Regions from separate parts of the Ornithinibacillus liuyingii genome, predicted to be linked through region 3. Evidence: riboswitches for the same ligand, from Rfam matches in the RefSeq annotation. Region 3 holds a riboswitch; each other region holds the start of a gene.
What was found. A riboswitch is a leader RNA that binds a small molecule or an ion and turns the genes downstream of it on or off. The one in region 3 is predicted to bind thiamine pyrophosphate.

Region 1 (4,519 bases), on a different contig from region 3:
AAGCAGCTCAGACCCAGAATTTCGAAAGTATGTATTTGAGCAGATTAGTAAAGCTTGGGAAGACAATGCAGATTTATTTGCACAAACACTTAATCATTTAGCTGGATTTCGATTACAAACATATAAACATCGTGGTTGGGAAGATGTCTTGAAAGAACCGCTTAAAATAAATCGGATGAAGCGTGAAACGTTAGATGTTATGTGGAATGCCATTTCAAGAAATAAAAAACATTTTGTAAAGTATTTAAATAAAAAGGCCGAGCTTCTCGGTAAAGATAAACTAAGTATATATGATATTAGTGCCCCTATAGCGAAAACGGTAAAGAAAGTACCATATACAAAAGCTGCGAATTTTATTATGGAGAACTTTAATAAGTTTAGTCCTAAAATGGCAGATTTTGCAAAGATGACATTTGAGAAACGCTGGATTGAGGCGGAGGACCGTGCCGGTAAACGTCCTGGTGGATTCTGCACTAGCTTCCCAGATAGTCAACAAACACGAGTGTTTATGACATATTCAGGTACTACATCCAATATCTCAACTCTTGCACACGAGCTTGGCCATGCGTATCACCAACATGTCATGAATGATATTCATGGTATGAATCAAAGGTATGCTATGAATGTAGCGGAGACGGCTTCCACTTTTGCAGAAATGATTGTAGCAGATGCTACAGTGAAAAGTGCAAAAGATAAGCAAGAAAGGTTAGAGTTACTGGAAGATAAATTACAGCGCAGTATTGCTTTCTTTATGAATATCCATGCTAGATTCTTATTTGAAACTAGATTCTATGAAGAACGTAAACAAGGAATGGTCTCCGTTAATAGATTAAATGAATTAATGATAGAAGCGCAAAAAGAAGCATATTGTGAAGCGTTAAGCGAATATGATCCGAATTTCTGGTCATCCAAATTACACTTCCATATTACAGGAACACCTTTTTACAACTTCCCGTATACATTTGGTTATTTATTTAGTCTAGGGATCTATGCTCATGCTACTAAAAGTGATAAGAGTTTTGAAGATGATTATATAGCATTATTACGTGATACTGGACGTATGAATGTAGAAGATTTAGCAATGAAGCATTTAAATGTAGACCTTACAAAACCAGATTTCTGGGAGGATGCTATTGCACTTTGTGTGAAAGATGTAGAAGAGTTTGTTTCACTGTAAGGAAGAACATTTGCTAAAAAGAGAAAACTAGGCTACAATATCAATAGCAAAAAAAGCGAATGATTTTTAGTCCACAGGGGGAGCCGATTGGCTGAGAGTGAACAATATGTTCAGACCCTTTGAACCTGTTAGTTAGTACTAGCGTAGGGATGGTGGCTTTTTTGATGGAATTATTAGCAATGTGAGCGGAATTCCCCCATCAGGAAGCTTCCCCTTGGCATTGCTTTTTTTGTGTTTAAAAATCGAAGAATATTGATTTTTTAATACATTTAGGGGAGGAAATAAAGTGAGTTCTAAACGCACATTGTTTATGGTTGAGGTTGCTGTATTTGCAGCACTAGCATTAATACTAGATCTACTGCCAACTTTTAAGATGCCTAATGGAGGTTCTATTTCATTTGCAATGATTCCTATTTTTATCGTTGCATTTCGATGGGGGCTAAAGGGAGGTCTGTTAGCTGGTTTTATATGGGGAGTGCTCCAATTAGCATTCGGTGCATATATACTTAACTTATATCAAGCATTTATTGAATATGGATTTGCCTTTACTGTTTTAGGAGTAGCAGGAATCTTCGCTAAGCCAATTCAAAAGTCACTTAAGGAAGGTAAAATTGCAATAAGATTAGTGTATATTACCTTAGGGGTATTGATAGGCTCTGGATTACGTTTTCTGGCCCATTTTTATGCAGGAATCGTTTTTTGGGGTGATACAGCACCAGAAGGTCAACCGGTATGGTTATTTTCTCTAATTTATAATGGATCTTATATGTTACCATCATTTATATTATCTGCAATTGTAGTCTTCTTCTTGTTTATTAAACAACCTAAGCGATTATTACGATCTGCATAAAAATTGAACAATCTGCTCACAACTAGGTAATCTCATATTAGAGGTTACCTTTATTTTTTTCTACATTTTGTCGTTTTTTGGTTTTGTTTTGAAACATAGTAAACCATCTGGCTCTATATATTAAAATGGGGGTGTTCCAGTGAAGGAATTAGTTGGAATTTGTAATCGTTGTGGAATAGAGATTTATTGTGAGAACGGTTTCCTTGATGGGCATCATGATGGAGGAGAACTACTATGCAAGTTATGTGTTCTGAAGGGAAATAAAGCGAAGCACATGTCTGCCGTTAGTTTCTAACTATAAGAATTTTAAGGACAAAGTAATCTTATCCATGAGATCTTCTTTTCACCGCTATTGTTAAACTAACATAGGCTATAGCACTACGGTAAGAAAGGAAGATGTACATGGAGCTTACTTTAGTCCATTGGTTATATGGTATATTTACGCTCTTAATCATTATAACGATGATTTTCCGAAAAGGAGTTGTACTTCCAACATTACTTGGGACATTTATTATAGCTTGGGTTTATAAAGGAAGTATTGTTGATGGATTTACAGCAATATTTAATGCCAATTTAATCGCGGCACAAGAATTATTTAGTATATTCCTCATCATTACTTTTATGCTCGCCTTACTCAATTCTTTAAAAGATTTAGGTGCTGATGTTCGAATGATTCAGCCAGTACAGAAGGTAATGGTTAATGGTCATGTGTCATTTTTTGTATTAGTGGCAACGACCTATATCATTTCTTTATTCTTCTGGCCAACACCTGCTGTACCATTAATTTGTGCTTTACTAGTACCAGCTGCTGTCCGGTCAGGATTACCAGCCATTGTAGCAGCTGTTGCTATTGCACTTGCTGGTCAAGGTATGGCTTTATCGTCTGACTATATTGTCCAGGTAGCTCCAAGCCTCTCTGCGACAGCAGCAGGAATTAATCCAGGGCTGGTTGCTGATAAAGCACTTGTCCTATCTTTAATAGCAGGAGGTGTGGCAATTCTCCTTGCATATGTAATAAATCGAAAATCTATTCGCTCTAAAGACGACCCTTTAAATAAAAATGAATTAACAACATTAAACACAGCTGAAAGTACAAAAAATGAAGCAAAAACGAATAATCTCACCAGATGGAGTAAAATCTTTGCCGTATTTGTTCCCCTAGCTCTCTTAGTCGTTGTAGTTTATATGATGTATAACAAGCTTTTTACCGGAAGTGGTGGATTAGTTGGAGGAGATGGGGCAGCCTTTGTTGGTGGGGTTGCGGTTATCTTACTATTATTATCTACAGTTGCCTTTGGTAGGCATCATGCATTGGATTATATTTCGAACCATATTACGGATGGGTTTGTGTTTGCGTTTAAAGCAATGGGACCGGTTATTCCAATTGCGGGGTTTTTCTTTCTAGGCAGTACTGATTTCTCGGGGAGTATTCTTGGAGTCGAGGAAGGCCCATCATTATTATTTGGATTAGTAGAATCCACACAAGAATTTCTTCCCCAAAGTGCATTACTAGCAGCGATCAGTGTTCTAGTAATAGGGATTATTACTGGTTTGGATGGATCTGGATTCTCAGGCTTACCACTTACTGGTGCACTTGCAGCATCACTTGAAACGAGTGGGATGGATGCAGGAACGCTAGCTGCTATCGGCCAATTAGGAGCCATTTGGACCGGTGGAGGGACGATCGTAGCGTGGTCATCCTTAATTGCAATTGCAGGATTTTGTGGGGTCTCCGTTATGGATCTGGTACGGAAAAACTTCCTGCCAGTAATCATAGGCTTACTAGTAATGGTTATGGCAGCTGTTTTTATTCTGTAAATTTCGATAACTTAATTGGTATCTTCCGTTGATTTTGTTACAATTTTATTGTTAGATAAATCAGTTGGAGGTATTAATGTGGGAAATCAAACAGTCGATATTGTAAAAAGTTCATTACAAGCTTTAGTAGATGACAAATCCTTTTTACCAGAATTAAGTGGGGAGCGTAGAAAAAAGGCATTTACGTCCTTGTTAGCAATCCTATCTACACCAAATCATGTCAATAAATCGTTTTTAAGAATTGCTCTGGAGAATGGGCAGGTTGTGCGAATCCCTGCATACCGAGTACAACATAACAACATATTAGGTCCATATAAGGGAGGAATTCGTTTTCACGAATCGGTCAATGAAGATGAGGTAGTGAACCTTGCTGCTCTTATGACATTGAAAAACGCCTTACACCAAGTTCCATTTGGCGGAGCTAAGGGCGGAGTCGTCATTAATCCTAGAGAATTTAGCGAAAAGGATCTATATGTTATATGTAAAAAGTATGTACAGTATTTCATTGATAGTTTAGGCCCAGATAAAGATATACCAGCTCCAGATGTTGGAACAGGAGAACGGGAAATGGACTGGATGATGGGGGAATATAAAAGCATTCGACCAGGGGAATCGTATCGAGGTAGTTTTACAGGTAAAAGTGTAGAAAATGGGGGATCCTTAGGAAGAAGAGA
Region 2 (4,519 bases), on a different contig from region 3:
CAATCATCCGATTGATGATCAATGATAAAGAAAGCGGTATTCGTTTCCTGCTTTATTTGATGTACTAGATTTATAAACTCTAAACTAGAAATGGGATCTAGATTTGCAGTTGGTTCATCTAAAATGATTAGCTTTGGTTCTAGTAAAAGAACTGCAGCTAATGCGATTTTTTGTTTTTCTCCACCAGAGAGTTCTTGAAGTTCTCTTTTCATGTAGCTTTCCATCTTCATTAGTTGAAGAATTTTTTTAATTCGATCAGGCATTTCCTTTGAAGGTACTTTCCTATTTTCTAACGTAAATGCTAATTCGTCTTCAACAGTTAGCATGCAAAACTGACTTTCTGGGTCTTGGAATACAATCCCAATATTCTGGGATAATTCTCCCTTGGCATAATTGGTTATATGATTTCCTTCAAAATAAATATCACCAGAAGAAATTCCTTCAACTGCCTCTGGATATATCCCATTTAAGCATAATGCTAGGCTACTTTTTCCAGAACCACTAGTCCCCATTAATAATGCAATCTGATTAGAATAGATAGAAAATGTTAAATTGTTTAAGACTGGAGATTCATTATTTTCGTACCAAAGACTAAAGTTATTTACTTGTATTAACGGTTGAATTGTTTCGTTATATGGCTTGTGATTCACGTTTTTCACGTAATTCCTTTCCTAATGCGTAGCCTCTTAATACACCAGTTTTAGCAAGTTGATCTCCAATCCATTTGCCAAGTATTCCAGCCAGAATGGCACCACTAATGATTCGAATGATCAAAGAAGCGATAATAATCCAACTTTCTAATGCTATAATCCCTGATGCATATAAGTGATAGCCAAAGCTTACACAAGCCGCAGTTACTCCTGATAGCATAAGTACTGGTAACGTATATTTACGCCAACCTGTTAAAGCAAATGCTAACTCTGCACCTAAGCCTTGGATAAAGCCGGACAGAATAAGTGTAGGGCCAGCGGTAGTTCCCATTAATACTTCTACAACAGCTGCAATGACCTCGGCTGTTAGTGCAACACCAGGCTTTCGAATAATATAGGCAGCTATTATAGATACAATAAACCAAATACCAAAAATAAATTCATATCCTAAAGGACCTAATCCCAAGGGGGTAAGTAAGGTAGTTATTCCTTGACCTACAAAAAAGAACAAGAGATAGATGATCCCAAATACAACCCCTAAAATTGACATTAAAATAATTTCTTTTAAATTCCATTTTTTAGACATGACAATACTCCTTATTTATTGGATGGACTGTTTGCTGTAATGGTGAACGTCATAGTTACATGAGATACCTCTTCTTGAGCTTGTTGAAAAGCATCCTGCATCGTATGGAAAATAGCATGTACATCTCCATCCAGACGTGTTGCGTAATGGCTTCCGCTTACTGTAACGCCACGTGACTTCGATAAATCAATTTGTTGATAAATCGTATCCATATAGTCCTCTCTACCCAATGGGTATAAGGCAAATTTACAGCCGGCTTGTTGCGTTATTGAAGCACTAAGTTCTTTGTTTAATGGTTCTTCTGTTTCATCCATGTAGACATCTGCATCAGTATCTCCAGGACAGCCGATTGAAAAAGTTCCACTCATTGCTACATGTTCCCCTGTTTTTGCTGCGTGTAAGAAGATAGCTTTTGTTACATCGAAAATATGGACAATCCTTCCACGAACACAAGTACTAACATCATCTGTATCCTTCCATACCTTTGATGTATCAACCTCTTCTAAAGCTGTAAGTATAATTTCTACAAACTGATTGCTCATGGGGAAAAGCGTAAACTGACAACCCGCAATCCTACTTGTGCCACAAACGTTTTTCATCATAAATTCCTCCTCATAATTTTTTGCAACAAAAAAACTGCATCCCGTGGGAATGCAGTTTGGTTATGTATATCAGTTCAAAAAGTGTCAAAAAAGAACAACATAGGGCCAACCGCACTTCCCCACGCTAGTATTATCTAGATCGGGTTATAAGGGTCAGACAATGTCTTCTCAGCCACTTAAAGTAGCTCCCCTAGTGCAAACGATAATATGCAGTTATGTTACAAAAACACTATAAACAATTATGAAGCGATTGTAAAGAGGGACCTTTAGCCTAAAAAGTGATTACCATTTATTAGATAGTAGAGATCGAATGCTGTAAAAAGTATTTTTAATACTGAATTCCACGATAACCGAGTTAGTTAAGCTTGATATTATGAAAAATTTGTAATTAATTTACAAAAATGTATAATTGAGGATGTGGTTGTTGAGGAGATTTCTTTAAAAAGGGATGAAAGGAGAAAAGAATACCTATTCAATTGATGATATGGTGCTTACCGTTTACTAATTTCAAGTAACGCATAAGTATTTGAAAAGAGTAAACTTGATAATGTAAGTGAAATATTCTTAAATTTTGACTATTTTTGACAGCGGTATGGTATTATTCAACTAGGATTTCGATTTATGAGGTGGGAATATGGAAGTATATGTAGGTCGGCAACCAATTTTAAATAAAGAGCTAGAAGTGTTTGCATACGAATTATTATATAGAGATAACCGACATAAGAATGTATATTTGGCGGGGAATGATGATCATGCCACCTCTGAGGTGATTAATAGTTTTTTACAGTTTGGTATTAATGACCTATCAGAAGGAAAACCGTGTTTCATTAATTTTACTGAGACATTATTAGAAAATACTGTTCCTACATTTTTACAGCCTGAACTCATGGTAATAGAAGTATTAGAGTCGGTTAGGCCGACAGATCAAATTATAGAAAACTGTCAAAGTTTAAAAAAACTAGGGTACAGAATAGCACTGGATGACTTTGAATGTAGGGAAGAAGATGAGAATTTCTATAAGCTTATTCATTTAGCAGATATTATAAAAATTGACATTCAAAAAACAAGTAGATCGGAACAGCTAAGAATCATGAATCGTCTTCAGGATACATCTATTGTCTTTCTAGCTGAAAAGGTAGAGACACGAGAGGAATACAAACAGTGCGTAAAGGATGGTTATACATATTTTCAAGGGTACTTCTTCAGTAAACCTGTCATCTTGTCGACGAAAGACCTACCTGTGCTGAACCATAACCTATTCATTCTTATCTCGGAGCTTTCTAAGGGAGAACCAGATATTGATAAAATTACACAATATATTGAGTCGGATGTCTCTTTGTCCTATAAACTACTGCGATTACTTAATTCTCCAGCCATCGGACTCGTGTACGAGATAAAATCTATTAAACAATCAATCGTTTTACTGGGCCTAATAGAGCTTCGAAAATGGATCTATGTCATATCATTTCGGGAGCGATACGATAAATCAGATCGGTTAACAGAAGAAGTCATAAAACTTAGCTTAACAAGAGCAAAGGCGAGTGAATTAATAGCACTTCATCTAGGTAACCGTAAAGATAGCTCGAGATTATTTTTAACGGGTCTTTTTTCACTAGTAGATACGATTTATAAGCAACCTTTAATTCATATCTTAAAGAATCTTCCACTCGAACAGGATATTAAAGATACATTATTAGGGAAAGAAACCTCTTTAACTTCTATAATAAACTTAGTTAGTGCTGCGGAAAAAGAAGAGTGGTCCAAAATGGATGCATTAGCAGTAAAATTAGGGATTAATGCTAAGACCTTCAATAATCTATATAAACAATCGGTTAAATGGGCAAGGGACGTTATGCTTGGAAAGGAATTAGTATGATTATAGGTTCAAAATTAAGAAGAACTTTGTCATAACAAAGACAATAGTTCTTCTTATCATTTTTTATTTCTCTTGATGATGTTTCCAATATGTGTCCTCTTTACTTACAGGACATTGTGGGAATGTTTCGTCTTTACTCAATTTTGCCATTGCCCCTGACTGACACATATATGATCCTGATAACGGTACACCCTGACCTGTTCGATATTCACGTAAATCTTTATCCAAGATACACACCTCCATCTATAACATACCCCAAATTCATGCCTCTTACCCAAAGTGTGGTTACTTTGGAGCATTTTGATGAATATACAGAATATATCATGTATACTGATAATTAAGCCTGTCGATTAGGAGATGGTACTATGATTTTATATGAAATTGTACAGTCATTTAAATCTTCTAAGTTAAAAAACTTGAAACATATGATATGGAATGAGATGAAACAAAATAGTAGTATAAATGATTTACCTCCTGGAGCAGAGGTAGCTATTACAGCTGGAAGTCGTGGTATAGATAATATAGTCAATATATTAAAAGAAATTGTTTTGTATTTACAAAGCAAGAAGCTGCGACCTTTTATTGTTCCTTCCATGGGAAGCCATGGCGGGGCAACAGCAGAAGGACAGGTTCGGGTATTAGAACATCTTGGGATTACTGAAGAATCAGTTGGAGCGCCAATTCGATCGTCTATGGAAGTTGTTAAAGTTGGAGAAATACATGATGATTTCCCAATCTATATGGACAAGCTAGCCTATCAGGCAGATGCGATTATAGTGATTAATCGAATTAAGCCTCATACAGC
Region 3 (4,519 bases):
GGAATCCCCTTTGCTTAAATAGGCAGTAATGGCTGCCGAATACGTACATCCTGTGCCGTGGGTGTTTTTACTAGGTATTCGCTCTGCAGCAAAGGAATAGAAACGCTCTCCATCGTACAGAAAATCAATTGCTTCCTCTTGTAAATGCCCACCTTTTATTAATGCGGCTTTAGCACCTAACTCATGAACAATAATTGTAGCGGCTTTTTTCATGTCTTCTAGAGAAGTAATTTTCTCTCCAGTTAAATATTCTGCCTCTGGTATATTTGGTGTGACGACAGATGTTAATGGTAGTAGTTGTTCTCTTAAAAAATCTCGTGCAGTGCTTTCAATTAGAGTATCTCCACTTGTTGCAACCATAACAGGATCCATAACATAAGGAGCATCGAGGTTGCTAATTTGATTGGCAATGATTCTCATCATATCGACAGTAGCAAGCATACCAGTCTTAAAGGCGTGAATAGGCATATCAGATATCACAGATTCGAGCTGTTGTTCAATCATATCCAATGGAATATGGTGGATCGCTTGCACGCCAGTTGTGTTTTGGGCAACAACCGAGGTAATGACGGACATTCCATAGCTCTGCAGTTCTTGAAATGTTTTCAAATCAGCATGGATACCTGCACCCCCACTTGGATCGGTTCCTGCGATAGTTAGTGCACATGGGACTTGGGTCATATCCGCTTCACTACCTTTCCTGATGGCCATTCTTCGCATGTATAAGCCATTTCCCAAAACGCTAATTCAAGTTCACAGCTTTTACGAAAGGCATCACGTATGCGGTTCTTTTCAGAAGGAGACGCCTCTTTGGCAAGATTATCTAATCGTTCACGCATTTCTGTTGTGGTACTCCTCGTACGAGCATCACTATAAAAGGTAATCCATTGATAAAAAGGATGATCTGGTGTTGGCTGATACCTCTTCATTAATTCGTCGCCAATTTCTAAATAGGTCCATGGGCAAGGTAGTAAGGCTCCTAATATTTCGCCCATAGAACCGGTATGTGCATGGTACAGCATATGTTTTATATAATGGTCGGCAGTCGGTGGTAGTGGGTGTCCTTGGAGAGACTCATAAGGAACACCAATGTACTCACAAAAATTATGATGCGGATGAATCTCATCCTTTAATATAAACTCCATTTTATTGAAGAAATATCGTATATCATCCCTGCTAGAGGATTTAGACGCAGCTAACCCATAAATTTTCATGAATGCATTAAGGTACTCGAAGTCTGCCTTAATATAATGAGCGATTGCTTCCTTTGAGATATCGCCCTCTCCAATTCCTTTAACAAAGGGATGGTCAAAAATAAGTTGAAATATATCATTGTTTTCTTCTCGTAATGATTCTGTGAATAACATGGATAAACTCCTCCTTAGAATGTGAAAGCTACTAGGAGAGTACCGTAGATATGTGAGGGATATATGCGGCCTCAACTACTTCCCTTCGCTAGCATTACCTAGATCAGGTTATTAAGGGACAAAGGATATACCTTATCTCAGCAAAAGCGCCCCTAGTAGTTTTCAGTGTTTAGTTAATTTACCTTTTCAAATGAATAGAGCCTACATTTTCTAGCTTAGTAATGTGAGATACAACGAACCAACCGAGTATAGCCCCTGGTAAACTACTTACAAGAAACGCGGGCATAAAGGCAAAAGCGCCAGTAGCATTTCCCATAAATAGGTAGGCTAAAGGGACGGAAGCCAATGCTCCGATTACCCCACTTCCGACTCCTTCCCCGATAACTGCCAAGCCTATTCTTCCTGACCTTTTATATAAGTAGCCAGCTAAAAAGGCACCAATCATACCACCTGGAAAGGCGAGTATGGTACCGAGTCCGAGAACATTACGAAGCAGGCCAATCATAAAAGCGACAATCACTGCTGGACCTGGTCCAAGAAGGACACCTGTAAGAACATTTATTGCATGCTGCATAGGGTAGGCTCGTGCTACCCCTGCTGGAAACCAAATAAGCTGAGCAGTAACGGTCCCAATAGCTATCAAGACAGCCATCGTTGTAATGAGACGAGTTTTATTCATCGTTCCTCCTTTCTGCAAGGGACACAAAAAAAGCCAGACCCATAGAAGGACCTAGCTTAATTGATTGAGATTAATAGATTGACTAATTGTCGTACTACTTCCCTCCGCTGGTACTAACCAGATCAGGTCCATAAGGGTCGGAAAAATCTATTCCTCTCAGCCCACATTAGAGCGCCCCTAGTAGTTTTACTATTCATTTGTCATGAATCACTATTATCATATCAAATGAAAAAGCATTTGTCACTGTGGTACTTGTTTTTAGGTGTAGAGAAGATGGAGTTAAACGATGGAGCATGCAAGGTATAACTACTGTAGTAGCGGGAGGTTATCGTTTTGGTGAAAGAGAGTAAAAGTCTAACAGAGGGAGGCTATCGCTGCCCTTTTTTGGTAGAAGAAGCTGGAAAAGGTACCAGAGGGAGGCTATCGGCGCCCTTTTTTAGCAGAAGGAGAAGGAAAAGGTAAACAGAGGGAAGGTGTCAGCGCCCTTTTTTGGCAGAAGAAGTTGGAAAAGGTGACAGATGGAGATTATCGCTGCCCTTTTCCAGCTGAACGAGAATAAAAAGGTAATAGAGAAAGGCTATATTACCCTTATCAGGTTAAACCATCCGAAAAAGGTAACGGAGAAAGTGTATCGAAATTATAGGATTAAATAATTTTTTTTAGTTCATATTCAGTTCATATTTGTTTTTTATACTAATGATACACCCAGAAGAAATAAATTTTTTCTTATTTGTGCAACAAAACACAAACTTATTTCGTATATATATTGAAAAACAATTCTAATAAGTATAAATCTGGGATGATATTGGCAAGTCTTATAGAAAAAAGAGACACATCTAGGGGGAATTGTCGTGTTTTTATTTCATCCAATGGATTTTCTAATACTCATTGCATTTGGGCTTGCGCTATGGGCGCAATCTAGTGTACAAGGAAATTTTAAAAAGGGTTCCAAAATAAAGGCCTCCTCTAACATGACAGGTGTAGAGGTTGCGAGAAGAATACTAGACAGTGAGGGGCTTTCTGATGTAAGAATAGAACTCTCTAAACGAGGAACACTTTCCGATCACTATGATCCAACTGCTAAAGTAATTCGATTATCGGAACCGGTTTATCGAGGGAATTCAATTGCATCCCTTTCTGTTGCCGCACATGAAGTCGGTCACGCAATTCAACATGCGAATCATTATTCGATGTTAGTACTGCGACATAAACTTGTCCCGTTTGCAAATATAGGGTCACAGCTTGCACCATTTCTTTTAATTGCTGGGTTTATATTTACCCAGGGTAGTATGTTGATAGGAATTGGGATTATCCTATTCTCAGCAGCTGTACTATTTCAGATTGTTACATTACCAGTAGAATTTGATGCCTCAAGGCGTGCTAAGAATAAACTAATAGAATTAGGTATGATTGCGAATCAAGAGGAACGAGGCGTTAGTAAAGTGTTGAACGCTGCTGCATTAACGTATGTAGCAAGTACCTTGATTGCTGTCTTAGAGCTTATAAAATACATCATGATTTTTAGAGGAAGACAAAATTAATGAAAAGGTGGGATTTTTAATGAACTTACCTGTAACAGATATGCCGAGCTTTATAAAAAAAGAAGTGGATAAATTAAACGAAACGATTTCTCCTTTCATCAAGAAAGTATCGAAATATTCATTTTGGGCATTTCCTCTCATTGTATTTTCGCTAATTAATTTATTCTTTTTGCTAGTGGTTATGCCGGAAACGAGAACAACCGTATCACTTATTTTGTATGCGGTAATGGGAGCATTCGGTTTTGCCCTATCAAAAGAAGCGAAGCATCAGAGGAAAGAAATTTTAAAAGTGAGTGAGGATTATATCATTAAGCGTATCAATAAAAGTGATGTAATAGCAAGTGCTGTTAAGGATCGCTATATTCGCAGAGTCAAGGAGCAGCCGGCCTTTGCGATGAATCATTTTATAAAGTTTTTAGAAGAAGAAAATCGTTTAATGGAGTAGTAAGTATGATATACCCTGGAGGGATTTCGTGACATTATTAGCGGAACAAGAGTATTTTAAGATTGAACGAAAGGTAGACCGTATAACACAAGTTGATGTGGAGCATAAACGCTATCTGAAGCTATATACGGACAAAATCCAGAGTAAACATCGCGAGTTTCCAATTAAGGACGTATTAGATATTTCTTACCGAGAAATAGGAGGTGAAGGAGCTGGCCTTCTTTACTTACATACAACTCGTGGTGTATTTTCATATACATTGAAATCATCTCCAAGGCATTTTATTGAAATCTTTAAACAACACATTAAAAAGTAAGACAAAGTTTTCAAAAATAGTAGAAATGGGGAATGGTAAATGACTGTCATGATTTATGGTGCAGCATGTTCATCAACCAGAAAAGCAAAAGAATGGTTTAGGAAAAATAATATTAATTATATTGAACGAAATATATTAAAGGATCCATTAACGGTTCCAGAATTACAGCAA

Region 1: another riboswitch for thiamine pyrophosphate. It lies ahead of thiT (energy-coupled thiamine transporter ThiT); the one in region 3 lies ahead of thiW (energy coupling factor transporter S component ThiW).
Region 2: another riboswitch for thiamine pyrophosphate. It lies ahead of ACSKT4_RS00695 (Ykof family thiamine-binding protein); the one in region 3 lies ahead of thiW (energy coupling factor transporter S component ThiW).

What each region holds. Positions count from the first base shown of each region.
Region 1 is NZ_JBPWOS010000001.1:203,914-208,432, forward strand. Features, by position in the region: gene ACSKT4_RS01030 (M3 family oligoendopeptidase) at 1-1,177, shown strand, start outside; TPP riboswitch at 1,244-1,345, shown strand; gene thiT (energy-coupled thiamine transporter ThiT) at 1,464-2,027, shown strand; gene ACSKT4_RS01040 (hypothetical protein) at 2,167-2,322, shown strand; gene ACSKT4_RS01045 (hypothetical protein) at 2,430-3,845, shown strand; gene ACSKT4_RS01050 (Glu/Leu/Phe/Val family dehydrogenase) at 3,924-4,519, shown strand, end outside.
Region 2 is NZ_JBPWOS010000001.1:132,617-137,135, forward strand. Features, by position in the region: gene ACSKT4_RS00685 (ABC transporter ATP-binding protein) at 1-659, opposite strand, end outside; gene ACSKT4_RS00690 (ECF transporter S component) at 631-1,236, opposite strand; gene ACSKT4_RS00695 (Ykof family thiamine-binding protein) at 1,248-1,838, opposite strand; TPP riboswitch at 1,938-2,040, opposite strand; gene ACSKT4_RS00700 (EAL and HDOD domain-containing protein) at 2,473-3,714, shown strand; gene ACSKT4_RS00705 (hypothetical protein) at 3,778-3,942, opposite strand; gene ACSKT4_RS00710 (nickel pincer cofactor-dependent isomerase, group 22) at 4,080-4,519, shown strand, end outside.
Region 3 is NZ_JBPWOS010000008.1:104,375-108,893, reverse strand. Features, by position in the region: gene thiD (bifunctional hydroxymethylpyrimidine kinase/phosphomethylpyrimidine kinase) at 1-681, opposite strand, end outside; gene tenA (thiaminase II) at 678-1,367, opposite strand; TPP riboswitch at 1,431-1,531, opposite strand; gene thiW (energy coupling factor transporter S component ThiW) at 1,546-2,046, opposite strand; TPP riboswitch at 2,129-2,235, opposite strand; gene ACSKT4_RS12290 (zinc metallopeptidase) at 2,916-3,587, shown strand; gene ACSKT4_RS12285 (YwnF family protein) at 3,607-4,032, shown strand; gene ACSKT4_RS12280 (hypothetical protein) at 4,061-4,348, shown strand; gene ACSKT4_RS12275 (Spx/MgsR family RNA polymerase-binding regulatory protein) at 4,388-4,519, shown strand, end outside.